One region of the Mesorhizobium sp. MC2-1-1 genome, then DNA from elsewhere that is predicted to be linked to it. Evidence: predicted binding sites of a transcription regulator. Region 1 holds the regulator's gene; each other region holds the start of a gene.

The links. The regulator PhoB, encoded in region 1, activates phosphate uptake and scavenging genes when phosphate is short. The targets are predictions, from matches to a motif close to TGTCATNNANCTGTCAT.
Region 2: the regulator PhoB is predicted to act here: its motif matches at 2,578-2,594, upstream of olsB (l-ornithine N(alpha)-acyltransferase).
Region 3: the regulator PhoB is predicted to act here: its motif matches at 2,202-2,218, upstream of ACR64R_RS26555 (ceramide glucosyltransferase).

Annotation. Positions count from the first base shown of each region.
Region 1 is NZ_CP195205.1:3,959,842-3,970,120, reverse strand. Features, by position in the region: gene pstC (phosphate ABC transporter permease subunit PstC) at 51-1,037, shown strand; gene pstA (phosphate ABC transporter permease PstA) at 1,041-1,892, shown strand; gene pstB (phosphate ABC transporter ATP-binding protein PstB) at 1,889-2,692, shown strand; gene phoU (phosphate signaling complex protein PhoU) at 2,713-3,420, shown strand; gene phoB (phosphate regulon transcriptional regulator PhoB) at 3,438-4,127, shown strand; gene ACR64R_RS19615 (ROK family protein) at 4,158-5,393, opposite strand; gene xylF (D-xylose ABC transporter substrate-binding protein) at 5,661-6,701, shown strand; gene ACR64R_RS19605 (sugar ABC transporter permease) at 6,933-8,285, shown strand; gene ACR64R_RS19600 (ATP-binding cassette domain-containing protein) at 8,362-9,162, shown strand; gene ACR64R_RS19595 (CHASE domain-containing protein) at 9,295-10,279, shown strand, end outside.
Region 2 is NZ_CP195205.1:3,546,198-3,556,476, forward strand. Features, by position in the region: gene acuI (acrylyl-CoA reductase (NADPH)) at 1-59, shown strand, start outside; gene ACR64R_RS17565 (ATP-binding protein) at 183-2,462, shown strand; gene olsB (l-ornithine N(alpha)-acyltransferase) at 2,658-3,533, shown strand; gene ACR64R_RS17575 (trimeric intracellular cation channel family protein) at 3,573-4,205, opposite strand; gene grpE (nucleotide exchange factor GrpE) at 4,295-4,927, opposite strand; gene ACR64R_RS17585 (hypothetical protein) at 5,145-5,345, shown strand; gene ACR64R_RS17590 (DJ-1/PfpI family protein) at 5,370-5,990, opposite strand; gene ACR64R_RS17595 (GMC family oxidoreductase) at 6,173-7,780, opposite strand; gene ACR64R_RS17600 (DUF934 domain-containing protein) at 7,932-8,471, opposite strand; gene ACR64R_RS17605 (phosphoadenylyl-sulfate reductase) at 8,541-9,305, opposite strand; gene ACR64R_RS17610 (nitrite/sulfite reductase) at 9,280-10,279, opposite strand, start outside.
Region 3 is NZ_CP195205.1:5,385,885-5,396,163, forward strand. Features, by position in the region: gene ACR64R_RS26550 (O-succinylhomoserine sulfhydrylase) at 1-822, shown strand, start outside; gene ACR64R_RS26555 (ceramide glucosyltransferase) at 858-2,003, opposite strand; partial or broken gene apaG (Co2+/Mg2+ efflux protein ApaG) at 2,323-2,716, shown strand; gene ACR64R_RS26565 (Hsp33 family molecular chaperone) at 2,789-3,817, opposite strand; gene argF (ornithine carbamoyltransferase) at 3,941-4,852, opposite strand; gene ACR64R_RS26575 (acetylornithine transaminase) at 4,870-6,069, opposite strand; gene ACR64R_RS26580 (GcrA family cell cycle regulator) at 6,428-6,946, shown strand; gene ACR64R_RS26585 (response regulator transcription factor) at 7,428-8,087, shown strand; gene ACR64R_RS26590 (PAS domain-containing hybrid sensor histidine kinase/response regulator) at 8,101-10,279, opposite strand, start outside.

The DNA of each region.
Region 1 (10,279 bases):
GGAGGGCGTCTCTGGCGCCCTCCCGTCTCTTTCGAAATGCGAGGGGCTAGATGACTGCCGTTTCCGAAGCCGCGACATCGTCCGCAATGCGGGCCAGGGAAGCGACAGTGCGCCGCTTCGCCTTAACCGACATGGTCTTCCGGGCGGCTACGCGCGCTTCCGCCATCCTCGTGCTTGTTCTGCTTGGCGGGGTAGCCATCTCGCTGATCGCCGGATCATGGGAAGCGCTGTCGAAGTTCGGCATATCCTTCCTGACGACCGAGTCCTGGAATCCGGTCACCGAGAATTTCGGCGCTTTGGCGCCCATCTACGGCACCATCGTCACCTCGACCATAGCCATCGTCATCGCCGTGCCGATCGGCATCGGCATCGCCGTCTTCCTGACCGAGCTCTGCCCGCGTCCACTGCGGCGTCCGATCGGCATTGCGGTCGAACTGCTCGCCGGCATTCCCTCGATCATCTACGGCATCTGGGGTCTGTTCGTCTTTGCGCCGTTCCTGCAGACGACGATCCAGCCGTTCGTCATCTGGCTCTTCAAGGGTATCCCCGGACTCGACAGCCTGTTCGCCGGCCCTCCCTACGGCATCGGCCTGCTGACCTCGTCGCTGATCCTGGCCATCATGGTGCTGCCCTTCATCACCTCGATCACCAAGGACGTGTTCGACACGGTGCCGGCGGTGCTGAAGGAATCGGCATACGGCATCGGCTGCACGACTTGGGAAGTGACCCGGCGCGTGACCATCCCCTATACGCGCGTCGGCATCATGGGCGGCGTGATGCTCGGACTGGGGCGCGCGCTGGGCGAGACCATGGCCGTCACCTTCGTCATCGGCAACGCGCATCGCATCAGTGCCTCGCTGTTCGCGCCGGGAACGACGATCTCGGCAACGATAGCGAACGAGTTCACCGAGGCCGACGGCAACCTCTACACATCCTCGCTGGTGTCGCTTGGTCTGATCCTCTTCATCATCACCTTCATCATCCTCGCCATCGCGCGCTACATGCTGTTGCGCATCGATAGCCGCACGGGAGCCTGACCGATGTCGGTAGCTATGTCGCTTCATCAGAGACGCAAGCGCAAGAACGCCGTGATGATGGCGCTCTGCGTCATTGCCGCCGGCATCGGCCTTGCCTGGCTGGCGCTGATCCTCGGCGCGCTGATCTACAAGGGCGTTTCCGGCATCTCACCCTCGGTCTTCACCGAGATGACGCCGCCGCCCGGCGACGCCGGCGGCCTGCTCAACGCCATCTACGGCAGCATCGTGATGACCGTCATCGGCATCGTCGTCGGCACGCCGATCGGCGTTCTGGCCGGCACTTACATGGCCGAGTATGGTCGCTTCTCGAAACTCACCACGGTGGTGCGTTTCATCAACGACATCCTGTTGTCGGCGCCCTCGATCATCATCGGCCTGTTCGTCTATGAACTGATGGTCCGGCCGATGGGGCACTTCTCGGCGATCGCCGGCGCCGTCGCATTGTCCATCCTGGTGATCCCCGTCGTGGTGCGCACCACCGAGGACATGCTCAACCTCGTGCCCAACGCGCTGCGCGAGGCGGGGACCGCCATCGGCGCGCCGCGCTGGGTGGTGATCCGTTCCGTCGCCTATCGCGCGGCCTTGTCCGGTATCGTCACCGGCATATTGCTGGCGATCGCTCGCATCTCCGGCGAGACGGCGCCGCTTCTCTTCACCGCGCTCAACAACCAGTTCTGGTCGAGCAATCTCAATGCCCCGATGGCCAGCCTGCCGGTTACCATCTTCCAGTTCGCTCTCAGCCCTTACGAGGAATGGCAGCAACTGGCCTGGACGGGCGCACTCATAATAACCCTGACGGTTCTCGGGTTGAGCGTCATCGCCCGCAGCCTGACCGGACGCAGAGAGGACAGATGAAACCGATGTTGTCCACCGACCTGAATACACCCGACACGATCGTCGAGAAGGCCAAGATCGAGGTCAAGAACCTCAACTTCTACTATGGCCAGTCGAAGGCGCTGAAGGACATAAACCTGTCCCTGCCCGAGCGCAGCGTGACCGCCTTCATCGGCCCGTCGGGCTGCGGGAAGTCGACGCTGCTGCGCGTGCTGAACCGCATCTACGAGCTCTATCCGAAACAGACCGCCGAGGGCCAGGTGCTGCTCGACGGCAAGAACATCCTCGACCGCTCGCAGGACCTGAATCTGCTGCGCACGAAGATCGGCATGGTGTTCCAGAAGCCGACGCCGTTCCCGATGTCGATCTACGAGAACATCGCCTTCGGCGTCAGGCTCTACGAGAAGATCAGCAAGGCCGAGATGGACAATCGCGTCGAACAGGCGCTGAAGCGCGCCGCGCTCTGGACCGAGGTAAAGGACAAGCTCAACGCCAGCGGCCTCAGCCTCTCCGGCGGCCAGCAGCAGCGCCTGTGCATCGCCCGCACCGTCGCGGTGAAGCCCGAGGTGATCCTGCTTGACGAGCCGGCCTCGGCGCTGGATCCGCTGTCGACGGCCAAGATCGAAGAGCTGATCGACGAATTGCAGGCCGATTACACGATCGTCATCGTCACCCACAACATGCAGCAGGCGGCGCGCGTGTCGCGGCAGACGGCGTTCATGTATCTCGGCGAACTGGTCGAGTTCGACCGGACCGAGAAGATCTTCACCTCGCCCCGCGAGAAGCGCACGCAGGACTACATCACCGGCCGCTTCGGCTGAGTTCATACGAGGACAACATCATGGCCGAACATACCGTCGCCTCCTTCGACGAGGATCTGAGGCAGATCAGCCGGCTCATCAACGACATGGGCGATCTCGCCGGCTCCATGGTCGGCGGCTCGACCCGGGCGCTGCTCGAAAGCGACAATGCGCTGGCGCAGCGCGTCGTCTCCGACGACGCCATCATGGACGCGCGCCAGCGCGAGCTCGACGACCGCGCCATCACACTGATCGCCAAGCGGCAGCCGATGGCGGACGACCTGCGCAACGTGGTCGGCTCGATCCGCATGGCGGGCGACCTCGAGCGCATCGGCGATCTTGCCAAGAACATCGCCAAGCGCGTCGGCTCGGTCGGCGTCGCCGCCGCGCCGCGCGATCTCACGCATTCTATCGATTCCATGGCGCAGATGGTGCTGATCCAGGTCCAGGGCGTGATCCAGGAATACATGGTCGGCGATGCCTCGGCGCTCGCCAAGCTGCGCAACGACGATGAACGCATCGACGTCAAATACACCTCGGTCTTCCGCGAGCTCTTGACCTACATGATGGAAGACCCGCGCAACATCACCGCTTGCACGCATCTTCTGTTCTGCGCCAAGAATCTCGAGCGTATCGGCGACCATGTGACCAACATCGCCGAGAACGCCTATTATGTGCTGACCGGCACGCAATTGCCCGCGAACCGTCCGAAGCAGGACGAGACGGCAATGTCGGCGCCGGCTGTCTGACGGAAAAGGTTACCCCGATGATCGCGCCACGAATCATGGTGGTGGAAGACGAGGAGCCGCTGGGGGTGCTGCTCCGCTACAATCTCGAATCCGAGGGCTACCAGGTGGAAGTGGTCACCCGCGGCGACGAGGCCGAAATCCGCCTTCAGGAAAACGTTCCCGACCTGCTCGTGCTCGACTGGATGGTGCCGGCCGTTTCCGGCATCGAGCTTTGCCGGCGTCTCAGGATGCGGCCCGAGACCGAGCGGCTGCCGATCATCATGCTGACGGCTCGCGGCGAGGAAAGCGACCGCGTGCGCGGCCTGTCCACCGGCGCCGACGACTATCTGGTCAAGCCGTTCTCGACGCCGGAGTTCATGGCGCGCGTCAAGGCATTGCTGCGCCGCGCCAAGCCGGAGGTGCTGTCCAGCGTGCTCAAGGTCGGCGACATCGTGCTCGACCGTGAATCGCACCGCGTTTACCGCAAGAAGAGCGAGATCAGGCTCGGCCCGACCGAGTTCCGCCTGCTCGAATTCATGATGCGCCATCCCGGCCGCGTGTTCTCGCGCAGCCAGCTGCTCGACAATGTCTGGGGCGAGACGATCTATATCGACGAGCGCACTGTGGACGTCCATGTCGGGCGCCTGCGCAAGGCCGTCAACAATGGCCGCATGCCGGATGTCATCCGCACCATCCGTGGGGCGGGCTACGCGATCCGGGAGGACTAGGGATACGTATCTCGGCGCTTGCACTCGCCACTATGCAACGTGCTTGCCCGCTCTCGCCTGGACGCCCGGCGCGAAAATCTCCTGGTCGACGAAGGTCAGAGCGCGCATGGCGCAGCCTTCGCGGATCAGTGGCAGTTCGTTCGGCTCGGTGTCGAAGGAGATCGATTTCGAGTGCTGGCCGCCGGCGGTCTGGGCGATCGCCTCCCTCAGCGCCGGCTCGATCAGGTCGAAGGCGGCCGCGCTGACGCCGACCATCGCGACGGGCGCCGGGTCGATGAGGGCGAACAGGCTGCCAAGACCGAAGCCAAGCGCCTCGCCTGCGCGGCGATAGGCCTCGCGCTCCAAGCCGTTCTCCTGCCGGGCCTTTGCCGCCAGCGCCCGCATGTCGGCGTCGCCGACGTCGGTCGGCGTTGCATCCTCGCTTATTCCCATGGCGCTGCGCCAGATCGCATAATTGCCGGCATAGGCCTCGACGCAGCCGCGGCGGCCGCAGCGGCAAAGCGCCCCGCCCGGCCGGTGGATCATGTGGCCGAACTCGCCGCCGGAGGAATGCGTGCCCATGAAAAGCTCGCCCTTCAGCACCAGGCCCATGCCGATACCGTGTGAGAGCAGGATCGCGATGAAATTGTCGCGATAGCGCTCGGGATCGCGCCATTGGAGCGCCACCGCCATCATGTTGCAATCGTTTTCCATCGTGGCCGGGATGCCGAACTCCGCCTCCAGTATGTCGGCGAAGGGAATGTCCGTCAGTGGCGTGATCGGCGACCACAGCATGGCGCGCGCTTGGGAATCGGCGATGCCCTGAATGCCCATGGCAATGCGGGCGACGCTGCCGACATCGAGGTCGGAATCCTCCAGCCGGCGCCTGACGATGGCGACGCATTCGCCGATCAGTTCGTCGCGCGGCAATGTCAGCGTGTCGAGTCGGCGCTGCTCCTCGGCGATGACCTGGCCGGCATAGTCGATGACGGCGACGGAGAGGAAGTTGAGCGACAGCACCACCGTCAGCACCGCGGCGGCTTCGGGGTTGAGCGCGAGACCGATCTGCGGCCGACCGCGTCGCAAAGCCGTCGGCTCGCTGGCCTTGCTTTCCGCGAGAATGCCCTCCTGGATCAGATCGGCGGAGATCGCCGAAATGGTCGAGTGGCTGAGCCCGGTGGTGGCGGCAATCTCCGTGCGGGACGGCTGGCCGGCGCGACGCACGGCCGCAATCACCATGGCGCGATTGCGCCGGCGCAAGTCGTCGTGGCGGATTCCGACCGACATCTCTCGCACGTCCTCCCGGGTCGTCGCGGCCTTGTGATGATGCCTTGGCCTGTCGCCGACACGCTATGGATAGTGGCAGAAGCCAAAGCCCATGTCATTATTTATTGCGAATGTCGAAAAAATCCCGGGACACATCAAAAGCCATCAGAATCCCGGTTGACAGGGCCGTTTTGCTGCACCACTATTTTTTTGAGGCTCGAAAAAAAGCCTCTTTGCCGGTCTTCGGACCAGTCTGGGTCGCGCCGCCGAGGGCGCAGGGAGGATATCATGAAGAAATTCGCAGCCGCCATCCTGGCGGGCGTTGCCATGTCGCTGACGCTGGCGTCGGTCGCCGAGGCGAAGGGCAAGGTGATCGGCGTCTCGTGGTCGAATTTCCAGGAAGAGCGCTGGAAGACCGACGAAGCGGCGATGAAGGCTGCCATCGAGGCCGCCGGCGACAAGTATATTTCGGCCGATGCGCAGTCCAACCCGGGCAAGCAGCTGACCGACGTCGAAAGCCTGATCTCGCAAGGCGCCAACGCGCTGATCATCCTGGCGCAGGACGCCTCGGCTATCGGGCCGGCTGTGCAGAAGGCCCTGGACGAAGGCATTCCGGTCGTTGGCTATGACCGCCTGATCGAGAACAAGGACGTGTTCTACCTGACCTTCGACAACAAGGAAGTCGGCCGCATGCAGGCCCGCGAGGTGTTCAAGGTGAAGCCGGAAGGCAATTACGTCTTCATCAAGGGCTCTGGCGCCGATCCGAACGCGGATTTCCTGTTCTCCGGCTCGATGGAAGTGCTGAAGGAAGCCATCGACAGCGGCAAGATCAAGAATGTCGGTGAGGCCTATACCGACGGCTGGCTGCCCGCCAACGCGCAGAAGAACATGGAGCAGTTCCTGACCGCCAACGACAACAAGGTCGACGCGGTCGTGGCAGCCAATGACGGCACCGCCGGCGGCGTCGTCGCTGCGCTGACGGCGCAAGGGCTGGCGGGCACGGTCCCGGTCTCCGGCCAGGACGGCGACCACGCGGCGCTTAACCGCATCGCGCTCGGCACGCAGACCGTGTCGGTGTGGAAGGATGCGCGCGAGCTCGGCAAGAACGCCGCCGAGATCGCATCGCAGCTCGCCGACGGCAAGAAGATGGGCGACATCGCCGGGGCCAAGGACTTCACGACGCCGGGCGGCAACACGGTCAAGTCGCTGTTCCTGACCCCGATCGCGATCACCAAGGACAATCTGAACGTCGTCATCGACGCCGGCTGGATCAAGAAGGATGAGGTCTGCGCGGGCGTTGCCGCCGGCAGCGTCAAGGTCTGCAACTGACGCTCTGCCGACTTTCGATCAAAATCCATGCGCCGCGGGCAGGAGCGGTTCAATGAACCGCTCCTGTTCCTTGTCTCCGCGATCCCGGACGGAAAACCGCTACGCATTTTTCCCGGGATTGCTTCAAGCCCGAGGCGTTCTCTCAAAAGATTTGTGTTTCCGCCCTTGGCGGATAGCTTCTAGGCTTGGTTCCGGCATCCGCGCCAGACGACAAGCCGGCGGGAGGAAATCATGACCGACACGACGTCTACCCCCCAGGCGGATACCGCGCGTGCATCGGAACTAAACGCCGTCGCCAGATTCCTGAAGGCGACCGAACTCGACACCCGCATGCTCGGCATGATCGGCGCGCTGCTCCTGATCTGGATCGGGCTGCATGTGATCTCCAGCCTGCGCCTTGGCGTCAATCCGCTCGATTTCGACAGCCGCACGTTCCTGACGCCACGCAATCTCTGGAACCTGTCTGTGCAGACTTCTGCCGTGGCGATCATGGCCTCCGGCATGGTGCTTGTCATCGTCATGCGCAACATCGACCTTTCGGTGGGATCAGCCGAAGGGTTGATCGGCATGGTCATGGGTTTTGCCCAGGTGCATTTCCTGGGTCGCTTCGTCGGGCTCGAATTGGGCAACCCCTGGATTTGGATTCTGGCGCTGGTGATCGGCCTGGCGCTCGGCCTCGTCATCGGCGCCTTCCAAGGCTTCATCATCGCCTATCTCGAAGTGCCGGCCTTCATCGTGACGCTGGGCGGCCTGCTGGTATGGCGGGGTGCGGCCTGGTGGGTCACCAGCGGCCAGACGGTGGCGCCGCTCGACGCCACGTTCCAGCTTATGGGCGGCGGGCCGGCCGGATCGATCGGCGCCAAATGGAGCTGGGCCGTTGGCATCGTCGCCTGCCTGGCGGTGGTCTTCATGCATTTCAACGGTCGTGTGCAGCGCAAGCGCTTCCGATTCCCGCTGCGTCCGGTCTGGGCCGAGACCCTGCTCGCCACGGTCACCTGCGCGATCATATTGGGGGCGGTATGGCTCGCCAATTCCTATCCGTGGCCGGTCGGCATCGTAAACCGCTACGCCGCCGCCAACAACATCACCGTGCCCGAAGGAGGGCTGTTCATCGCGCATGGCATAGCCATTCCGGTGCTGATGGCCGTCGCCGTCGGCCTGATCATGACCTTCGTCACCAAGCGCACGCGTTTCGGCCGGTATGTCTTCGCCATCGGCGGCAATCCGGAAGCAGCCAACCTCGCCGGCATCAACACGCGTTGGATCACCATGAAGGTGTTCATGATCATGGGCGTGCTGGCGACGATCGCGGCGGCGATCTCGTCTGCCAGGCAGAACTCCTCGACCAACGTGCTGGGAACGCTGGACGAACTGCTGGTCATTGCGGCCGCCGTCATCGGCGGCACCTCGCTCGCCGGCGGCTCCGGCACCGTGCTCGGCGCCATGCTCGGCGCGCTTTTGATGCAGTCGCTGCAGTCCGGCATGGTCCTGCTCGGCGTCGATTCGCCGCTGCAAAGCATAGTCGTCGGCGCGGTGCTGGTCGTCGCGGTGTGGCTCGACACCATCTATCGCAAGCGCGTCTGAGAATGATTGCCAAAAGATGAAACCGGTTTTCGGGACGAGATCGTGCCGAAAGATGGACCATGGGAGAAGAACCAACATGGCTGAAAAATCCGCTCCCGCCGGCGTCCCGCTGGTCGACATGCGCAACATCTCGATCGCCTTCGGCGGCATCCGCGCCGTCGATGACGCCTCCGTCGATCTCTTCCCAGGCGAGGTGATGGCGCTGCTCGGCCACAACGGCGCCGGCAAGTCGACGCTGATCAAGATCCTTTCCGGCGCCTACAAGCGCGACGGCGGCCAGATATTCATCAATGGTGAGGAGGCTTCGATCTCCAACCCGCGCGACGCCAAGAAATACGGCGTCGAGACGATCTACCAGACGCTGGCGCTGGCCGACAATGTCGATGCCGCCGCCAATCTCTTCCTCGGCCGCGAGCTGATGACGAACTGGGGCACGCTCGACGACGTGGCCATGGAAGCCGAGGCGCGCAAGGTGATGGGCAGGCTCAATCCGCGCTTCCAACGTTTCAAGGAGCCGGTGATCAAGCTGTCGGGCGGGCAGCGGCAGTCGGTGGCGATCGCGCGTGCGATCCTGTTCAACGCCCGCATCCTGATCATGGACGAGCCGACGGCGGCGCTCGGCCCGCAGGAAACGGCCCAGGTCGGCGAACTGGTCAAGCAGCTCAAGGCCGAAGGCATCGGCATCTTCCTGATCAGCCATGACATCCATGACGTGTTCGACCTCGCCGATCGGGTCTGCGTGATGAAGAACGGCCAGGTGGTCGGCACCGCTCGGACGACCGATGTCACCCAGGATGAGGTGCTCGGCATGATCATCCTCGGCAAGTGCCCGCCTGGCGCGATCCCCGGCCCCGGCGCGCTGAGGATCGCGGCATGAGGCCGAACGGATAGCCGGCTAATTAACGGCTGCGTGATGTGCCAGCCGCCGGCATGATTTGACCGCGCCATTGTGTTGGCGCGGAGACTTGCCCATAAAGGTCGTCGACCGTCCAGGGGCCGTATATCTGATTTGAAGAAGCTCTTTCCTATCGTTGCCTTCGTCGCCGTCGCGCTGATCAGCCTGACGATGGCGGGGTTTGCGTATTTCGCGACGCAGGAGGCGTCACGGATAAAATTCGAAGGCACTGCCGACGATGCGCTCAATCGCATCGAGAGCCGCATCGACCTGCATCTGTCGCTGTTGCGTTCGACACAGGCTCTGTTCGACGCGCGCAACGGCGACATCACGCGCGGCGAATTCAACGCCTTCTTCACGGCGCTCAATATTGCCGACAACTACGCCGGCCTGCGCGGCATAGGCTTCCTCAGGCTTGCCAAGGCCGGCGACGAGGCTGCGGTCGAACGCGACATCCTGCACGACCATGGGTCGGCCCACCCGATCTATCCCGCCACGACCGAGCAGTGGCGGACACCCATCGTGTTGTTCGAGCCGCTCGACACGTCAAACCAGTCGATCATCGGCTTCGACATGTTCAGCGAACCGGTGCGGCGCGCGGCGATCGAACAGGCGATGGCCGATGACCAGCAGCATGCAAGCGGCCTGGTTCAGCTTGGCCAGGGCGCGGGCGTAACGCAAACCTTCACGGGCTTCCTGGTCTTCGTGCGCTTGAACGTCGAGACCGCTCCGGACGTCATCAATGCAAGCCGCTCCTCGACCGCCGGCTTTCTCTATGCCGCCTTCCGGGCCGGCGACCTGTTCCAGGTCGCGCTCAGCCATTCGCCGCTGCTGCCGGTCAATGTCGAGGTCTATGACGGCAAGCCCGAGGCCGGCAATCTGCTCTTCCGTTCGGAAGCGCCGCCGGCGGAACGTATCGGCGCGAGGCTTATGGCGCGTCGCGATATCGTCGTCGCGGGCAGGCCGTGGACCGTTCTGTTCAGGCCCACGAGCGCCTTCGAGCCGCCATCCTCGCGCGCCATTCCGGTGATGCTCGGGCTGTTCGGCCTGCTGCTTGCCGGGGCCATCGCGCTGGTGGCGCGTTATCAGGAGCGCGCCT
Region 2 (10,279 bases), 410 kb from region 1:
CCGCCGCGCGCGACATCGTCGAGGGCAAGGTCAGGGGCCGGGTCGTCGTCGATATGTAGCAGGAGCGATCTAGCGGATCTCCGGCTTCGTCCGCGTGGACGAGCGACCGTAATCCGCGCGTTCGCTAAAAATCGAACGATTCGTCCCAGTCTTCCATAATTTCTGTCTGGCATGGTTGCCGCATGATCGCGGACTCCGACGTCAAACAGGACAGCCAAGCCGCCGGCGCTGACGGGCCCGTCCCCGATGCGCCCAAGCGGCGAGTGCTCGTCGCGCCGCCGCTGGCTCCAGAACTGCCTGCCGCCAGTCACGACGGCCTGCCGTTCCTGACAATCGTCGCCATCGCCGTCATGGCCGGGTTGGCGCATCTTACCGGGGCGCCGATCATCGTCACCGTCGGCCTCGCCGCGGTTGCCCTAGCCGGCCTTGCCATGCATCTGCGCAGCCGTCGCGACGAGCAGCGCACCGCGGCGCTGCTCGACGAGACCGCCGCGCGCAGCCGCGCCGAGATCGAGACCCTCGCCGACCGCATGTGGGAGATGCAAGAGAGCGAGGAGCGCTTCCGCGGCCTGATCGACGCGCTCGGTGACCTCGTCGTCCATCGCGACCGCGATGGCCATATCGTCTATGCCAACAGCGTCTTTGCCTCGCTTGTCGAGATCGACCCGCGCGATCTCGCCGGCAAGACCTTGTCCGATCTCGGCATCGATGTCGGCATCGTTCCCGACGCCGCTTTCTCCGATCATGAGTGCCTGAGCTCCACCGATGTCGCAATCCGCACGCAGAACGGGCCGCGCTGGTTCTCCTGGATCGAATTGTCGGTGCGCGACAAGGACACGGGCGCCGTTTCGCACCGGGCGATCGCCCGCGACATCACCGCCCGCAAGCGCGCCGAATCCTCGCTGATCACCGCGCGCGAGCGGGCCGAATATGCCAGCCAGGCCAAGTCGCGATTCCTCGCCACTGTCAGTCACGAGATCCGCACGCCGATGAACGGCATCATGGGCATGGCGAAGCTGCTTGCCGATACCGACCTGTCGCCCGAACAGCGCACCTATGTCGGCGCGGTCTCCACCTCGGCCAGCGCGCTGCTCGCCCTCATCGAGGACCTGCTTGACTATTCCAAGATCGAGGCCGGCCGCTTCGAGCCCGAGCCGCAGCCGACTTCCTTGCGCGAGATCGCCGACAACATCATCGAGCTTCTGGCCGCGAGGGCCTTCGCCAAGAACATCGGCCTCGGCTGCCATGTCGAACCCGACGTGCCGCAGATGATCACGGCCGATCCCGGCCGCGTGCGCCAGGTGCTGCTCAACCTCATTGGCAACGCGGTGAAGTTCACCGACACGGGCGGCGTGCTGCTCACCGTGGCGCGCGCCCGCACCGAGACCAGCGACCGGATCCGCTTCACGGTCTCCGACACCGGCCCCGGGCTGCGGGAAGAGGACATGGAGCGCATCTTCGAGGAGTTTGAACAATCGGATGGCACCTCAACCAGGGTGCATGGGGGCGCCGGCCTCGGCCTTGCCATCTCCAAGCGGCTTGCTACGGCGATGGGCGGCACGATCTCGGTCTCGAGCCGGCTTGGCGAGGAATCCGAATTCGTGCTCGAGATACCGTCGGTCGCGGCGACCGAGCCGCCGCCGCACCGGGACAACATCCTTGCCGACCGGCGAGCGGTTATCGTGTCGAAGAACGCCATCGAGGCAGATGCCATCGCCCGCACGATCCGAGCCCATGGCGGCATGGTCGAGGCGGCGGCGACACCGAGCCAGGCCGCACCGTTCGCTGCCGGCTGCAACGTGCTCCTGATCGACGCCGCGCTCGAAAGCAGCGACGGAAGGCTGCTCAAGCGACTGCGCGACTCAGGGTTTGCCGATTGTGAAGCCATCACCCTGATCGCGCCGACGGACCGTGGCATGCTCGGCGAGTTCCGGGCCAGCGGCTACGCCACCTTCCTGGCCAGGCCGGTGCGCGGCGAGACCCTTTTGCGGGTGCTGCTGACCAGCCATGGCAGCGTGCTGGCGCAGCCGCGGCCGGAGCCGCGAGGCGCCTCCTCGGTGCGCAGGCGCGACCGGGGCCTGTCTGTACTGATCGCCGAGGACAATGATATCAACGCCATGCTCGCCCGCGCCACGCTGATCAAGGCGGGGCATCGCGTCAAGATCGTCGGCAACGGCAAGGCTGCGGTCGAGGCTGTTACCGATGCCGGCCTCAAATCCCGCTTTGATGTGGTGTTGATGGACCTGCATATGCCCGTCATGGACGGACTGGATGCGATCGCCGCCATCCGTCGCCATGAGGAGTCCCTGGCGATGCCGCCGATCCCGATCATGGTGCTTTCGGCCGACAGCCAGGAAAAGACCCGGCATGCCGTGCTCGCCCACGGGGCCAGCGGCTTCGTGACCAAGCCGCTCGACCCGGACGTACTCGTCCAGGCGGTTGAGGGCCAGGTTGCCGCCTGATCAAATTTTTACCCCCCGAAAACCTTGGGGTGCCTGACTTTCGCGGCTGTAAGATAGCCGGTTGAGGGTATTGTCCAGCCGACAAAGTATTGCCCGCTAGGCCGTATCACGGTACTGTCACAATCCTGTTGCACCTAGACCGTATCCCCGTGCCAAGAGGGATGGCTCGAAGGAGAATCACTCGTGCATACAGTCATGCCTGAATGTGACACTCGGCCGAACGCTGGCGGCGCCCTGCTCGCTGCCCGGACCGCCGACGCCGTCGCAAACGGTGCTCCACTGGGCCGGATCGGCAACCTCGAAGTGCGGCTCGCCCGCAACGAGGCTGAGATCGCAGCAGCCCAGGAAGTCCGCTATCGGGTATTCTATGACGAGCTTGGCGCAAGGAAGGATCTGTTCCAGGCGCAGGACCGGCGCGACGCCGACCGTTTCGATCCGCTCTGCGATCACCTTCTGGTGTTGGATACTTCCCTTCCCGGTCCCGAGCACCGCCGCATCGTCGGCACCTACCGCTTGCTTCGGCAAGAGATCGCAGCGGCCGCCGGCGGATTCTATTCCGAGGGCGAGTTCGAGCTGACCAAGCTGATCGCGCGGCATCCAGGCCAGCGCTTCCTCGAGCTCGGCCGCTCCTGCGTTCTGCCGGAATACCGCTCGAAGCGCACCATCGAGGCGCTCTGGCAGGGCATCTGGGCCTACATCAACCACTACAGCATCGGCGTTATGACGGGCTGCGCCTCCTTCCATGGCGTCGTACCGGCGGCGCATGCCGAGGCGCTGACCTATCTCGCCCATCACTGCCGCACGAACTCAGCCTGGGATGTCCGCGCTGTTCCGGGACGCTACTGTGCAATGGACCTGATGCCTATCGAGGCGGTGAACGCCAAGGCGGCGATCGCGGCCATGCCGCCGCTGGTCAAGGGTTACCTGCGCGTCGGCGCCCGCATCGGCGACGGCTGCGTCATCGATCACGAATTCTCGACGGTCGACGTCTTCGTCGTCATGCCGGTCAAGGAGATCGGCGCTCGCTACGTCAACTATTATGGTGGCGAGGGCCAGCGTTTCGCTGCGTGAGTGGTAGGAACCATATCGCTGACTATTCCCTGCTCCCTCTCACGGAATATCTTCAGGCCTGCGCCCCGGGCGGCTCTTGTAGGCGGCGAATGACCAACCGAATTTGAGCGCCCCGCCGCGCACCACCAATGCGCCCGCGAAGCCGAGCAGGCTGGACGCCAGAGCCGACAGGCCGGCAAGGTCGCCAAGGGTGAAAATGGCGGCGCCGGCAAGGGCGGCCGTGACGTAGATTTCGGGCCTGAGCAGCACCGAGGGCTCGCCGGCAAGCAGGTCGCGCAATATGCCGCCGAAGGTCGCCGTCAGAACGCCCATGATGACCGACACGACGGGCGAGCCGGTGATCGCCAGCCCCTTGGCCGCGCCCATCACCGCGAAGGCGGCAAGGCCGACCGCATCGAGCCAAAGCAGCAGCTTGTAGCGGGATTCGACCCGGTGGGCGCTGAAGAACACCGCCACCGCGACGGCCGCGCAGATCAGCACATAGCCGCTATTGGCGACCCAGAACACGGGCAGGTTGAGGATGACGTCGCGTAACGTCCCGCCGCCGATGCCGGTGACGCTGGCCAGGAACAGGAAGCCGATTATGTCGAGCTGCTTGCGCGATGCTGCAAGCGCGCCCGTCGCCGCGAAGACGGCGACGCCGGCGTAATCTAGCAACGTGATGGGGTTCATTTAGGTGAATGGCGAAATGGTGAATGGGCAACTAGCCTAGCACGCACCCAAGCCCATTCACCATTGACTATTCACCATCCGCCACGTTGTCACGCATCCCTCTCGGCCTGCTCGTTCACCGGACCCGGCTCGACCTTCGCCTCGGCGCCCGCCTTCGGACCGCCCTTGGCGACACCGACCATCGCCGGCCGTAGGACGCGCTCGCCGATCGAATAGCCCGGCTGCACCACCTGGACGACGGTACCGGCCGGAACCTGCGGGTTGGGCACCTCGAACATCGCCTGATGGAAGTTCGGGTCGAACTTCTCGCCTTCGGGCGCGAGTTTCTTGACGCCATGGCGTTCCAGCGCCGACAGCATGGCGCGCTCGGTGAGGTCGACGCCCTCGATAAGCGCCTTGAAGCCGGCATCGCCGGATACCTTCACCTCGGCCGGAATCGCATCGAGCGCGCGGCGCAGATTGTCCGACACCGACAGCATGTCGCGTGCGAAATTGGCCACCGCGTAAGTGCGCGCGTCATGCACGTCGCGCGCGGTGCGTCGGCGCAAATTCTCCATTTCAGCCGCAACGCGCAGCGCGCGGTCCTTCAGTTCCTCGTTTTCCTTCAGCAGCCGCACAAGCGCCTCATAGTCGCCGTCGACACCGCCTTCGGTACGCTCGCCCGTAGCCTGGGTGGCCTCTAAATCTTCGGGCGTGCGTTCGTCTTTTGCCTGGTCGCTCATCGCGTTTCCCATCATTCGGATTGGTCTGGATTTGCGCCCGATATCGAGGTTTGGAGGCCAAAAATCAAGGGGCAAGCGCTTGCGGCGTAGGTCGGGCGATCATTCTAAATTAATTCAAATTTTACCGTATCGCGCGGCTTTGCTTGCCCTCAATTGCCGTTAGGGGAACCATAAACGGGCTGGAGGAGTTTCGAAGCCGACACAGGATTTTGGGACTATGAACGGCAACAATGGCAACCGGCGCCCCGAATTGGCCAACCATATCAGGCGGCAGGCGAGTAGCGAAGCAACCAAGCGCCTTCTGCGCGCGTTGCCGGCATTCCGCCTGGAAAAGGAAATACCCCGGCGACTGAGCGATCTGCTTGACCGCCTCGACGGCGCCGAGGCCAAGAATGCAGGCGGCGGGCGACGTCAATAGCCGCGCGCCGCGATCGACAAAGTTTCAGGCCGCCTTCCTCTCGTCTCGCATCAGCGCTTCGCCATGGCGGATCTCGGTGCCGAGCACCTTCAGGCATTCGCGCATAAAGGCGGCAAGGCCCGGCCAGCCCTTGGCTGAGACCAGATTGCCGTCGACATGTGCGCCAGTCGGGGCGACATCGACATAGATGCCGCCGGCGAGCGTTACTTCCGGCTCGCAATATTGCAGCGCCGCCACTTGCCTGCCGCGCACAACCCCATCGACCGCGATCAGGATCTGCACGCCGTGGCAGATGGTGAAGATGGGCTTGCCGGTGTCGTGGAAATGCCTGACGAGCGACTGCACCCGCTTGTCGATACGGATATATTCCGGCCCGCGCCCGCCGGCCGCGTACACCGCGTCGTAGTCGGCCGGGTTCACCTCGGCGAAGGTCTTGTTGAGGGTGTAATCGTGGCCGGGCTTTTCCGTGTAGGTCTGGTGACCTTCGAAGTCGTGAAGCGAGGTCTTCAGCACGTCGCCCGCTTTCTTGTCGGGGCAGACGACATGGACCGTGTGCCCAACCGCGTGCATGCCCTGTTCAAAGACGAAAATCTCATATTCCTCGCTGAACTCGCCTACGAGCATCAAAATCTTCTTGCCTGCCATGCCGTTTCCTCCCTTAGCCGGCTATTTATTTCGTCGCAAAACAATCATCTTATCCTAAAGGCAAGACAGCGGAAGGAGAAGCATAAACTGCAGATTGGTCTGACCAGATTGACCGAAATCGGCGACGCCTTCTCCGCGGCGACAGGAAATGAAAGAAGCTGGTCGGACCAAGCGAGCAGAAATCAGGCCGCAGCCCGGATCAGGTCCGCCGCCTTCTCCGCGATCATGATCGTGGGCGCATTGGTGTTGCCGCCGATCAAGGTCGGCATCACCGAGGCATCAACCACACGCAGCCCTTCCAGCCCGCGAACCCTGAGCCGCGGATCGACCACGGCCATGTCGTCGACACCCATCTTGCAGGTGCCGGCGGGGTGATAGATCGTGTCGGCGCGCGCCCTGATATGCGCCATCAGCTCGGCATCGCTCGCAGCGCCGGCGGTGTAGATTTCCTTGGCGCGATACTTCGCCAACGCCGGCGCCTCCAATATCGCGCGCATGATCCGCACACCCTTGAGCAGAAGATCGCCGTCGCGCTCGTCCTCGAGGAAGCGTGGATCGATGCGCGGCGGCGCCAGCGGATCCGCGCTCGTCAGCCCGACCTCGCCGCGCGAATGCGGCCTCAGCACGCAGACATGGCAGGAAAAGCCGTAGCCCATATGCAGCTTGCGCCCGTGGTCGTCGACAATGGCGATGCAGAAATGCAGTTGCAGGTCGGGACGCTCGATCGTCGGATCGGATTTGAGGAAGGCGCCGCCTTCGGCATAGGGCGTGGCGATCATGCCGCCGCCGTCCCTGCGCCAGCGCAGCGCGTGCCGGACCAGGCCGGACATGCCGGCGAGGCCGATGCCGACCAGATCCGTCTCCCGCGATTTCCAGGCGAGGATGAAGTCAAGATGGTCTTGCAGGTTTTTGCCGACGCCGGGCAACTCGTGCACGACCGGGATGCCGTGCGCCGCAAGCTCGACCGCCGGACCGATCCCCGACAAAAGCAGCAGTTGCGGCGAACCGAACGCCCCGCCGCAGAGGATCACCTCGCGCTTTGCCTCTGCCACAGCCTCGCTTCTACCGGTGCGATAGCGCAGGCCCGTGGCGCGCTTGCCATTGAGCACGATGCCCGTCGCATGCGCGCCGGTGATGACGGTGAGATTCGGCCGGCCCATTGCCGGGTGGAGATAGGCGGCAGCCGCCGAGCAGCGCTCGCCGTTACGGCGCTCGCCCCAGAACTGCGTCACCTGGTATAGGCCGGCCCCTTCCTGCTCCGGCCCGTTGAAATCGTCGTTGCGGCTGATCTGATTTTCGCCGCAAGCCTCGACGAAAGCCCTGGAAATCGCGCGCGGCTCCTGCTGGTCGGCAACCTTGAGCGGCCCGTCGCCGCCATGAAAAGCGTCGGCGCCGCGCTGGTTGTCTTCGGCGCGCCGGAAATAGGGCAGTACCTCGTCCCATGACCAGCCGTCGCAGCCGAGTTCAGCCCAGTCGTCATAGTCGCGGCGGTGGCCGCGCGTGTAGAGCATGGCGTTGATGGCGCTCGATCCGCCCAATGCCTTGCCGCGCGGCTGGTAGCCCCGGCGACCGCCCAACCCGCCTTGCGGCACCGTCTCGAAAGCCCAGTTGTTGATCTTCGGGCGGCCGGGCAGCAGCGCGATTATGCCGGCCGGCGCACGGATCAGTAGATCCTTGCCGACGCCGCCCGCCTCGAGCAGGCAAACCGTCTTCGATGGATCCTCGGAAAGCCTGGCGGCAAGCGTCGAGCCGGCGGAGCCGCCGCCGGCAATCACATAGTCGTAGCGCATGGTTCCCTCCCGGCGGATCTTTCTGTCCGGTGGCCCGAGAGAATGCCTGCTTGCGATGCTTGTAAAGATGCCGCTGCGTTAGGCGCAGCACGATCCCGAAGAGATCATGCTCCAGCGAAGGACTGTACCAGGAGGACGCTTCAACCGAACGTCATTCCGATCCGGCGCGCTTGCGTCGCCAGGAATATTTCGGACCCTTGGGCTCCGGCTCCACGGCCGGCTGGTAATAGACCGGCAGGCCGCCGGTCCGGCCTTCCTCCAGCCGCTTCAAGAGCACGGGATTGGAGACCTCGAACTCGTCGAAGCCGAGCCGCAGCATGTGCGGCAACTGGTCGACCAGAACCTGGCCCGTGGCGCGGACCGCGCCTTCGAAATGGTAGCGGGCGCGCAGCAATTCGCCCTTGGAGAAGGAGCGGCCGTCATTGAACGCCGGGAAGGCGAGCGCCACCAGCGACAGTTGGTCCAGCAGGCCGGTTATCTTGTCGAGTTCATCGCCTGGCTGCAGCAACACGCCGAGGCGCTCCTTTGCTGACTTGCGAGCCTCGTCATCCAGCCCGAGAAAAACCTGCAGCGTCAGGATGAAGCGGCCATTGCCGGCAAGCGCCTCGGCGCTTTCGGCATGCGTCCACTCATCCTCGCGAAACCCGTTCGGGGTCCAGAGGCGAGTCCCCGCTGTCGTCGATCCAGTCATCAAAGATCCTAAAGCACAAACAGAAGCGGGCCACCGTTCGCGCCCGGCATTACTCGAATATCACATAACCTAAAGCGAGGCGTCGGTCAGCGACTTCTCTAGCCCCGAGAGGTGGATGCCGCACTCGGTCTTGGCGTGCCCCGCCCAGCGGCCGCTGCGCGCGTCATCGCCGGGCTGCACCGGCTGCGTGCAAGGGAAACATCCGATCGACAGATAGCCGTAGGCGACCAGCGGATTTTCGCGCAGCGCATGCGCGCGCATATAATCGGCCTGGTCCGACGTCGTCCAATGCGCCAGCGGATTGATGCGGATGCGCGACCCGACTGCCTCGAAGACGGGCAGCGCAGCGCGCGTCGAAGCCTGAAAACGCTTGCGGCCGGTGAACCAGGCGCGGAACGGCTCCACGCCCCGCGCCAGCGGCTCGACCTTGCGCACGTTGCAGCAGGCGTCCGTGTCGGTCTCATGCAGCCTGCCGGTCGGATCGACGCGGTCGAGCGCCGCTTCTTCCGGCCGGATCACTCTGACGTCAGTCAGGCCGAAATCGGCAACCAGCGCGTCGCGGTAGCCAAGCGTCTCCTCGAAATGCTTGCCGGTATCGAGGAAGATCACCGGCAGCGAGCGGTCGATCTCCGAAATCATATGCAGCAGCACCGCCGAGTCCGCGCCGAACGACGACACCGCGGCAACCTCGCCGCGGAAGGATTCGCGCGCCGCGCGCTCGATGATCTCGATCGGCTTGAGATGGCCGAGCAGGGCGTCGAGCCCCGCCGCCTCGGCCGCAATGCCGGCCTCGACATCGACGATGCGATCAAGCGGCCTTGGTTTCGCCAGCATAGAGCGCCTCCTTGAACGGCGCGGGACCGACACGGCGGTAGGCGTCGATAAAACGTTCGTCGGGACTGAGCCGAAGGCCGAGATAGGTATCGACGATCTGCTCGATGGCGTCGGTGATCTCTTCCGAGGAGAAACCGCGGCCGATGATCTCGCCCACGGACGTGTTCTCGTCGGCCGAGCCGCCGAGCGTCACCTGGTAGAGTTCGGAACCCTTCTTCTCGACGCCGAGAATGCCGATATGGCCGACATGGTGATGGCCGCAGGCATTGATGCAGCCGGAGATCTTCAGCTTCAATTCGCCGATCTCGCGCTGCCGCTCCAGCGAGGCGAAGCGGCGCGAGATCTCCTGCGCGATGGGAATCGATCGGGCCGTGGCCAGCGCGCAATAGTCGAGGCCGGGGCAGGAGATGATGTCGCTGATCAGGTTGGAATTGGCTGTTTCGAGGCCGATCTCGACCAGCGCGTCATAGACCGCCTTCAGGTCGGCTCGCGCGACATGCGGGAGGATCAGGTTCTGCTCGTGGCTGACCCGCAGCTCGTCGAAGGCGTATTTCTCGGCGATGTCGGCCACCGCTTCCATCTGGCTGTCGGTGGCGTCGCCGGGCACCTCGCCGATACCCTTGAGCGAGATCGTCACCGCCGCGTAGTCGGGATGGCGATGTGTCACGACATTCTGGTCGAGCCATTCCGAAAAGCTCCTGGAATCGAGCCGGGCCTGCTTCACCGCGTTATCGCCTTCCGGACGGGAAACCAGCGCCGGTGGCGCGAAATAGGCGTTGATTGCCTCGATGTCGGCCGCCGGCAATTTCAGCTCGGCGTCCTTGAGCTCCTGCCATTCGGCCTCGATCTGGCGCGTGATTTCCTCCACGCCCGTCTCGTGGACCAGGATCTTGATACGCGCCTTGTACTTGTTGTCGCGGCGGCCATAGAGGTTGTACACGCGCAGGATCGCCGTGCAGTAGGACAAGAGATCG
Region 3 (10,279 bases), 1.4 Mb from region 1:
GCGCCGCGCTACGGCATCCAGGCGACGCTGGTGGACGGGCGAGACATTGCAAACTGGGAGAGGGCGGTCAGGCCGAACACCAAGCTGTTCTTCCTGGAAAGCCCGACCAACCCGACGCTGGAGGTGGTCGACATCGCCGCGGTCGCCAGGCTCGCCAATTCGATCGGGGCGCGCGTGATCGTCGACAACGTCTTCGCCACGCCGCTGCAACAGAAGCCCTTGCAACTCGGCGCCCATATCGTCGTCTATTCGGCAACCAAGCACATAGACGGCCAGGGCCGCTGCCTCGGCGGCGTCATCCTCTCCGACAAGAAATGGATCGACGAGAACCTGCACGACTATTTCCGCCACACCGGGCCGAGCCTGTCGCCCTTCAATGCCTGGACGATGTTGAAGGGCCTGGAAACGCTGCCGCTGCGCGTGCGCCAGCAGACCGAGAGCGCCGGCAAGATCGCCGATTTGCTGGCCGGCAGGCCGGAGATCGCCCGCGTCATCTATCCTGGCCGCGCCGACCACCCGCAGGCCGATATCGTCAAGAAGCAGATGTCCGGGGGCTCGACGCTGATCTGCCTCGAGGTGAAGGGCGGCAAGCAGGCGGCATTCGCCTTCCAGAACGCGCTCGATATCGTGCTGATCTCAAACAATCTCGGCGACGCCAAGAGCCTGATCACCCATCCGGCGACGACGACGCACAAGAACCTGAGCGACGAGGCGCGGGCAGAGCTTGGCATCGGGCCCGGCACGCTCAGGCTCTCCGTCGGCCTTGAGGACACGGACGATCTGCTGGAGGACGTCGAACAGGCGCTGAAGGCGGCGAGATAGCGGACGCCACAAGGAAGGGACAGCGTGGGTGCCGTTCAGGCGCCTTCTTCCAGCTCGGTCATCGCCTTGGTGCGGATGGTCATGGCATTGCCGCGCCAATCGACCGCGCCTCCCAGCCATCCCCGCACCCAGATGGCGGGCAGCATGACGTCGCGCACGATCATCGCGGTCACGCTGAGCGGCGACAGATACCAGCCTTTTGCCCAGGCGAGCAGGCATTCCGGCAGATAGGCGACGACCAGCACGCAGAGCGCCGCCGTGGGCAGGCTGACACCGGCGCTCGCCGCCGCGACCAGGCCAAGCAGCAGCGGCAATGCCGCGCCGGTCAGGATCTCCGGTGCGAAGAACAGCGGGAAGGTGACGCGGCGCAGCCTTGCCCAGCGCGCCTGGCGCGACCAGATCTCACCGAGCCGGCGCTGGCCGAGCGGCTGCTCGAACGGCGAGGCGACGAGATTGACCTTGAGACCGAGTCCGTTGACCAGCTTGGTCGCCGCCGCATCCTCGGCGATCTCGGCGGCCAAGGCATGGATGCCGCCATTGGCATCCAGCATCGGCTTGTTCCACAACATGCTCTTGCCCTGGGCGAAACCGAGGCCGAGGGCCTCGCCGGCATACTGCCAGCGCGCCTGCAGCGTGTTGAGGAAGGCACATTCGACCTCGGCCCAGAAACCGTCCGGCCGAGAGCCGATCGGCGTCGAGCAGACGAGGCCGGTATCCGGGCGCCATGCCGCCATCATCTGCTGGACGTAGTTCGCCGGCATCAGCACGTTGGAATCGGCGAGGATCGCCCAATCGTAGCGCGCCGCCTGCCATCCCTTGACGCAATTGTTGAGCTTGGGATTGGCGCTGATGCGATCGTCGCCGACCAGAAGCCGCGCCGGAACCTTGGGGTTGAGCGCGATCGCCGTATCGATGAGCTTCGCCACCGGGTCTTCGGCATGCGCAACGCAAAAGATCAGTTCATAGCGCGGCCAATCGAGCGAGAAGGCGCGCCGCAGCGTCTCTTCCGTGAACGGCTCGACGCCGCGCGACGGCACGATGATCGAAACCGGCGGCCGCAGGCCGGAGGGGGGCGCAACGACACGCCGCTTCTTAAGCCGCGACGAGGCGAGCAGGATGCTGGCGAGATTGGCGAGAAGAAGGGCTGACGAACCCAAGGCGGCTGCGATAGTCAGTTCCATTGAGATATGGTCACTCCCGGCAGAGAGTTTCACCGTTTCGGCGAAACGGCGAACCACTCTATCTCTTTGTTTTCACGCAATTGCGGACGGAAAACCGTTTACACTTTTCCTGGATGCTCTGGGCCGAACGCGGCCGTTTGATCAGTCGACGGAGCGCCCGAGTCGCCCGGCATGGCCTGTGCACACCAACATTGTCGTGTGTCACTTAAATGACATTGTTTTTCGGCACGTGCGGCAAAGGCTGGCGGTATGACCGGCGCCTCGCGTGATAACAGCGAAGCGCCGCGCATATTCCACGCGGCGGCAACCGGAGTAGCCCATGTATCGCGCAGTGACGCGCAACATCGAAGTGCTGGTCAGGCCGTTCTATCTGGAGGATAGAGTCCGACCCCTCCGAGAACCGCTACGTCTGGGGCTATCAGGTGACGATCGACAACCGCTCCGACGAGTTCGTCCAGCTTTTGTCGCGCTACTGGCACATTACCGACGGCCAGGGCCGTGTCGAGGAGGTGCGCGGCGCCGGCGTCGTCGGCGACCAGCCGGAGCTCAACCCCGGGGATAGCTATCAATACACATCAGGCTGCCCGCTCTCGACATCCTCGGGCATCATGGTCGGCCATTACACGATGCGCAACGGCCGCGGCGAGACCTTCGATATCGCCATTCCAGCCTTCTCGCTCGACATGCCGGGGACAAGGCGGACGGTGAATTAAGAACTCGAGTTCCTCGAATTAAGAACTCGAGTTCCTCTCCCCCTCAAAGCGGGGGAGAGGAAGGGGACCTTCTCAATTCACGAACTCGGCCGGGTCGAAGTCGTATTGCGTCGAGCAGAACTCGCAGGCGACATGGATGCCACCCTCCTCTGTCGACTCCTTGATCTCCTCGGCCGAAAAGCCCTCGAGGATGCCGCGGATCTTCTCGCGCGAGCAGGAGCACCGGTCGTCGACCGGCACGCCGCGGAAGACGCGCACGCCGTGCTCGTGGAAGAGCCGGTAAAGCAGCCGCTCGGCGCCCACAGTCGGATCGATCAGTTCCGTCTGCTCGATCGTGCCGAGCAGCGCCAGCAATTCCTGCCAGGAATTGTCGGCCGGCTGGTCGGTCACCTCGCGGTCGTCGCCGTCACCCCCAGAAATATCGGGAATGCGCATGCGCTCCGGCGCCTGCGGCAGGAACTGCGCCAGGATGCCGCCGGCCCGCCATTGCTCACGCGCTCCGCCTGGACCTGGCGTGACCAGCTTGGCGACCGACATCCTGATATCCGTCGGGATCTGCTCCGATTGGCGGAAATAGGTGCGAGCGGCATCCTCCAGGGAAGTGCCGTCGAGCTGGACGATGCCCTGATAGCGCTGCGTGTGTGCGCCCTGGTCGATGGTCAAGGCCAGCACACCGTTGCCGAGCAGCGCCTGCTGCGAGGTCTCGCTGGCGTCGATCAGGGCCTGCAGCCGGTCGGCATCGAAGCGCGCATAGGCGCGCAATGCATGCGGTGTCGTGAAATCAGCCACCAGCATGTCGACCGGGCCATCGGTGCGGGTCTGCAGGATGAACTTGCCTTCGAACTTCAGCGAGGTGCCGAGCAGGACGGTGAGCACGCAGGCTTCCGCCAGCAGGCGGGCGACGGGCTCGGGATAATTGTGGCGGCTCAAAATAGCGTCGAGCATCGTCCCGAGCTGCACGGTGCGGCCGCGCACATCGAGCGGCGCTACCTCGTAAGGCACGACATGATCGTCGCCGGCGAAGCCGAATTCACCGAGTTGGGGTTTATGCTCAGCCAAGGTCTGGGTTTCCAACATGACAAAACTCCGGGGCGCAGCCATGCAACCCGATGAGCCGCATGCGTCCAAGCGCGTTCAATTTACGTGATGGCCCGCAAATAGGCATCACATATCCCCGGATCAAGTCGACACTCCCCGGTACCAGTCGGCGCCAGTCGTGTCGGATCAAGCGCCCAGGCACCAGGCCAGCACAGCCTTCTGGGCGTGCAGCCGGTTCTCGGCCTCGTCGAAGACCACCGAATGCGGCCCGTCGATTACTTCGTCGGTGACTTCCTCGCCGCGATGCGCCGGCAGGCAGTGCATAAACAAGGCGTCGGACTTGGCCTTGGCCATAAGCGCAGCGTTGACCTGATAGGGCAGGAAGACGTTGTGACCGCGGGCGCGGTGCTCCTGGCCCATAGAGACCCAGCTGTCGGTGACCACGCAATCGGCCTGGTCGACCGCTTCCTCAGCGGAACGCGCGAACCTGACCTTCCCGCCATTGGCCTTCGACCAGTCGACATATTTCTCGAAGGGCTCGCTGCCCTCCGGCACCGCGACATTGACGTTGAAACGGAACCGCGCCGAGGCTTCCAGGAGCGAGTGCAGCACATTGTTGCCGTCGCCGGTCCAGGCAAAGGTCTTGCCGGCCACCGGGCCGCGATGCTCCTCGAAGGTCATGATGTCGGCCATGATCTGGCAGGGATGCGTGTCGTCGGTCAGCCCGTTGATGACAGGAACCGTTGCATTCTCCGTCAGCTCGATCAGCCGGTCATGCGAGGTGGTGCGGATCATGATGGCGTCGACATAGCGCGACAGCACTTTTGCCGTGTCGGCGATGGTTTCGGAACGTCCGAGCTGCATCTCGGTGCCGGTCAGCACGACCGTCTCGCCGCCGAGCTGGCGCATCCCGACATCGAAGGACACGCGGGTGCGCGTCGACGGCTTGTCGAAGATCATGGCCAGCACCTTGCCATCGAGCGGTTTGGAACGCTCGCCGGCCTTGAGCCTGGTCTTTCGCGCCATCGCGTCGTCCAGCATGATGCGCAGGTCGCCCGCGGAAACGGCGGACAGGTCGGTGAAGTGGCGGACACTCATCGGCAGGTTTCCAGAAACTATTTCGCGGCTTCGGCCGCTATCGCGTCGGTCAGGCCCTTGGCGCCGCTACGGATGCGCTTCAGCGCCTCGCCGATCTCCTCGTCGGTGACGGTGAGCGGCGGCAGGAGACGGATGACGTTGTCGCCCGCCGGCACGGCAAGCAGGTGCTGGTCGCGAAACGCCATGTTCACCTTGGTGTTCGGCATGGCGCATTTCAGGCCGAGCATCAGGCCGATACCCCTTATGTCTTCAATGACATCGGGAAACTCGTCCGCGACGGCCGCAAGGCCCTGTTTCAACAACAGCGCCTTGTGCTGCACGTCTTCGAGGAAGCCGTCGGCCAGCACCACGTCGAGCACGGCATTGCCGACCGCCATCGCAAGCGGATTGCCGCCGAATGTGGTGCCGTGCACGCCGGCGGTCATGCCGGTCGCCGCCTCATCCGTGGCGAGGCAAGCGCCCATCGGGAAGCCACCGCCGATGCCCTTGGCGATCGCCATCAGGTCGGGCGTGACGCCGGCCCATTCGTGCGCGAACAGCTTACCGGTGCGGCCGATGCCGCACTGGACCTCGTCGAAGATCAAAAGCAGGCCGTGCTGGTCGCAAAGCTGCCGCAGGCGCTTGAGCGATTGCGTTGGCACCGGGCGGATGCCTCCCTCGCCCTGCACCGGCTCGATCAGGATCGCCGCGGTCTCAGGCGTGATCGCCTTTTCGGCGGCGTCGATGTCATCGAAGGCCACTTGGTCGAAACCCTCGACCTTGGGCCCGAAGCCTTCGAGATATTTGTACTGGCCGCCGGCGGCGATCGTCGCCAGCGTGCGGCCATGGAAGGCGCCCTCGAAGGTGATGATGCGGAAACGCTCGGGATGGCCCTTGACGAAATGATATCGCCTGGCCGTCTTGATCGCGCATTCCAGCGCCTCGGCGCCGGAATTGGTGAAGAACACCTTGTCGGCAAAGGTCGCCTCGACCAGCCGCTCGCCCAGCCGGCGCTGTTCCGGGATCTCATAGAGGTTGGAGACATGCCAGAGCTTGGCTGCCTGCTCGGTGAGCGCCGCGACAAGATGCGGATGGCTGTGGCCGAGTGAGTTCACCGCTATGCCGCCCGCGAAGTCGAGATATCGCTCGCCCCTGTCGGTGACCAGCCAGGTCCCCTCACCACGGTCAAAAGCCAGGGGTGCGCGAGCAAAGGTCTCGAAAAGCGCCGAACCGCTCATTATATGCGTCTCCGGAACCGGAAATCAAAAAAGCCGCCAATGCGGCGGCCTTTGCGGCTTATCATGTTTTTCGGCCATGAAGTCAACGAAAACGTCACGCAGAAGCGCGTGGCATGCCTCCGACGCCACGCCGGCTCATGAGCAGCACCGGCAAGTTGGGGAAAACCGAAAAAACCGAATCGTGTTGCCCTGGGGACTCTTGTCACCGAGTCAGCGCATAAGGTATTTGTAGTCGAGAAATAACTAGATTTCGTGCGGCGGATCTAAATCACCCGATATATGTGGTGTCGTTTGCCCGGCGAGAGCCGGGTCGGGAACGGATTCTGACTACCGCACGCCTCAGCAGGAGCGCGGCCCCATGAATTGGACTGATGAGCGGGTAGAACTTCTCAGAAAATTGTGGTCGGAGGGCCTGAGCGCCAGCCAGATCGCCGCTCAGCTTGGCGGAGTGAGCCGCAATGCCGTCATCGGCAAGGTCCATCGCCTGAAGCTGTCAGGCCGCGGCCGCGCAACAGCTGCCCCGGCGCGACAGAAGAAGGTGACGCAAGGCGCCTCGATGCAGAAGTCGGTGACCCGCGCCGCAACAACCGCGCGTCACGTGACCACCACCATCGGCGCCACCGCGCTGCAGGTGCAGTTCGACGCCGAGCCGGTGGCGCGCCACTATATCCGCCCGGTCGAGAACGTGGTGGTGCCGATCTCACGGCATCTGCAACTCGTCGAGCTGACCGAACGCACCTGCAAATGGCCGAACGGCGATCCGCTCTCGGAAGACTTCAGCTTCTGCGGCAACGATGCCGCCGAGACCGGGCCTTACTGCAAGTATCACGCCCGCGTCGCGTTCCAACCGGCCGCGGAGCGGCGCAGGGCAAGGTAAGGCGCATTTTGAGTAGTAAGGCAGTAAGGGAATAGGTTAGAGACTGCGCCTGAGAGCGCTGCTTTTTCGCTATTCCTCACTTACTGCCTTAATCCTTTATTCAGAGCCATCCGTTCTTCTTGAACCGCCAGTACAGAAACCCGCAGGTCAGCGCGATCACCGTGAACCGGGCCTCAAACAGCGCCTTGTCCTCGACCGCCTCGACCTCGACCTAGATCGGTTCCAGCACCGACGATGAAATCAAGGATGGCGTAAAGGACGAAATGCTCGCCCCTGGCGAACGGATGCGGACAGCATTCCCGATACTGGCGCAGGAGCAGCGCACAGCGATTTTCCGTCCGGAATTGCGCAGACAACGTCCGGGCCGCCCCGGGAAAAACGCGCCGACGGCCTTTGCCGCTTGAAAACGCGCCGCGCCGCCGCATAATCATTCCGATCCCCGCAAGAAGCAGAAAATCCGGTGGGATCGGGGGAGGGACATTTGCCGTTGGGCCACACTTTCGTCATTGCCGACGATCATCCGCTTTTTCGCGGTGCCCTCAAGGAGGCGCTGGCCGGCATCGGCGACGTCGCCGCGATCCACGAGGCCGGGGATTTCGATAGCGCCAAGGCGCTGGTGCTGGCCAATGAGGATGTCGATATGGTGCTGCTCGACTTGTCGATGCCTGGCGCCAGCGGGCTCTCGGGCCTGATCTCGCTGCGCGGCATCAATCCGGCGGTGCCGCTGGTGGTGGTGTCGGCGCATGACGATCCCGTCACTATCCGCCGCGCGCTCGATCTTGGCGCGTCCGGCTTCATCTCCAAATCGGCCAGCATGGAGGAAATCCGCGCCGCCGTGCAGGCCGTGCTTGCCGGCGATATCGCGGCGCCCCCCGATATCGAGCTCGGCGTCGAGCGCGACCCGGAAATCTCCGACCTGATCAAGCGCCTGCAGGCTTTGACGCCGCAGCAGACACGCGTGCTCGGCATGCTGGCGGAGGGCCTGCTCAACAAGCAGATAGCCTATGAGCTCGGCGTCTCCGAGGCGACCATCAAGGCGCATGTTTCGGCCATACTGCAGAAGCTCGGCGTCGACAGCCGCACTCAGGCGGTGATCCAGCTCTCCAAGATCGGCAATGACCCGCTGCAGCCGGTTGGCTGAGCTGCCCCTGCCACTATTCCGCCGCCGGCGCCAGCGGTCTGACCCTTGCCATCATCGAGCGCAGCACCGCGGGCTTCAGCGGCTTGTTTATGACCGGAACGTCGAGCCGGCTTGCCGCCGCGCGAACTTCGGTGGAGCGGTCTGCGGTGACCAGCACGCAGGGCAGGTCCTGTCCGTAGGCGGCGCGCAACGCGCCAATCGCGTCGAGCCCGGTGCCGCCGTCGAGATGATAGTCGGCCAGCACAAGGTCCGGCTTTGGCGCGCCTGGCCTCGGAAGATCGCCTGATCCCGAAGCCGTCTCGACATGACAGCCCCAGCCTTCCAGCAGCAGCCGCATTCCGTCGAGGATGCGCGCGTCATTGTCGATGCAGAGCACGTTGAGCCCGGCGAGCGACGAGGCGGCGCGGGCCGGCGCCTTGCCGGTCTCGCGCGGCGGCGCCGCGACCTCCGCGACCGGCAGGATGACGGAAAAGCGCGTGCCCTTGCCCGGGTTGGAATAGATGCGAATCTCAAGCCTCAGAACCCGGGCTATGCGGTCGACGATGGAGAGGCCGAGGCCTAGGCCCTCCGCCTCGCGGGCGCCTTCGTCCAGGCGGGTGAATTCATGGAAGACGGTGTTGAGCTTGTCGCCGGCGATGCCGATGCCGGTGTCGATCACCTGGATCTCCGCCAGCTCGCCGCGCCGTCGCACACCCACCAGGACGCGACCCTTGCGCGTGTATTTGATGGCGTTCGACACCAGGTTCTGGATCAGGCGGCGCAGCAGGTTGCGATCGGTCATGACGCCGAGCGAGGACGGTATGATCTTGAACTCGAGCTTCTTTTCGGCGGCCAAAGGGCGGAAATCATTGCCGATCTGGCTGAGCAGTCCCCCGAGGCTGAAGGCGGTGTCTTCCGGCTTCATTGCGCCGGCGTCGAGCCGCGAGATGTCGAGGACCGCGCCGAGGATGGTTTCGACCGATTCCAGCGAGGACTCGATGTTGACGGCCGCCTTGCCGGCCGGTCCTTTGCCGGCTTTCTCGATCAGTGACGAGCAATAGAGCCGGGCGGCGTTGAGCGGCTGCAGGATGTCGTGGCCGGCGGCGGCGAGGAAGCGCGTCTTGCCGAGGTTCGCCTCCTCGGCCAGCATCTGCGCCTGCGCCAGTTCCTCGTTGACGCGGGTGAGCTCGATCGTCCGGGTCTTGACCCGCTGCTCCAGTGATTCATTGGCCCGCTTCAGTGCCAGGTCCTGCTCGACGCGGCCGGAAATGTCGGCATAGGTGGCGACGATGCCGCCGTCCGGCATCGGGTTGGAGCGCAGTTCCAGGATGCGTCCGCTGGTCTTCAGCTCCATCTGCCATGGCCCGGCGAAGCTGGTCAGCCGGTTCAGCATGGTCACCCGCTGGTCGGCCGGAATATCGCCGCGGTCGGCCAGATGACGCAGGATCCGGTCGAGCGACACGCCGACCTGGCCCATCTCGTCCGGCAGGTCGAACAACGCCCTGTATTGCCGGTTCCAGCAAATCAGCCGGAAATCGCGATCGAAGACGGTGATGCCTTGTTCCATCTGGTCGAGCGCGATCTGGAGCAGGTCGCGATTATGCTGCAGCGCCTCGGTGGCGTCGTCGAGCAGCCTGAAGGCATCTTTTGAATCCCGGTCGTTGCGGCGGAAGAGCAGCGAGAGGATGAGCCGCGCCGAGGACGAGCCGACGGCGCTTGCAAGCAATTGCTCAGAGAAGCGGATGACATCCATGCTCGCCTGCTCCTTGCCGTGGAGCGAAACATTCGCGTTCTTCTCGAAGGACTGGAAGGAGCGCTCCGTGCGTTCGACACCGAGATAGCGCGAAATCGTGTCCTTGAGGTCGTTGACGGTGACGGCGGTGCGAAAGCGGCGCAGGCTGGGCATGGGGCTCGCCTCGCGTGGCACGAAGATTGCCGCCTGGATGCGCTCCAGGGGGACGGACGCGCGCGACAGCGATCCCAGCACGAAGAACAGGGCATTGACCGACAGGCTCCACAGCACGCCGTGGTTCAGCGGCTCGCCGACCGTGCCGAACAGCGCTTGCGGCCTCAGCGCCTCGAAGCCGAACAGGCCATAAACGACGATGTCGGAGTCGGGACCGGCGAGCGAGGGCAGCAGAAGCGTGTAGCCCCAGACGGCGATGCCGGCGATCATGCCGAGCGCGGCGCCCCGGCCGTTGGCGCGGCGCCAG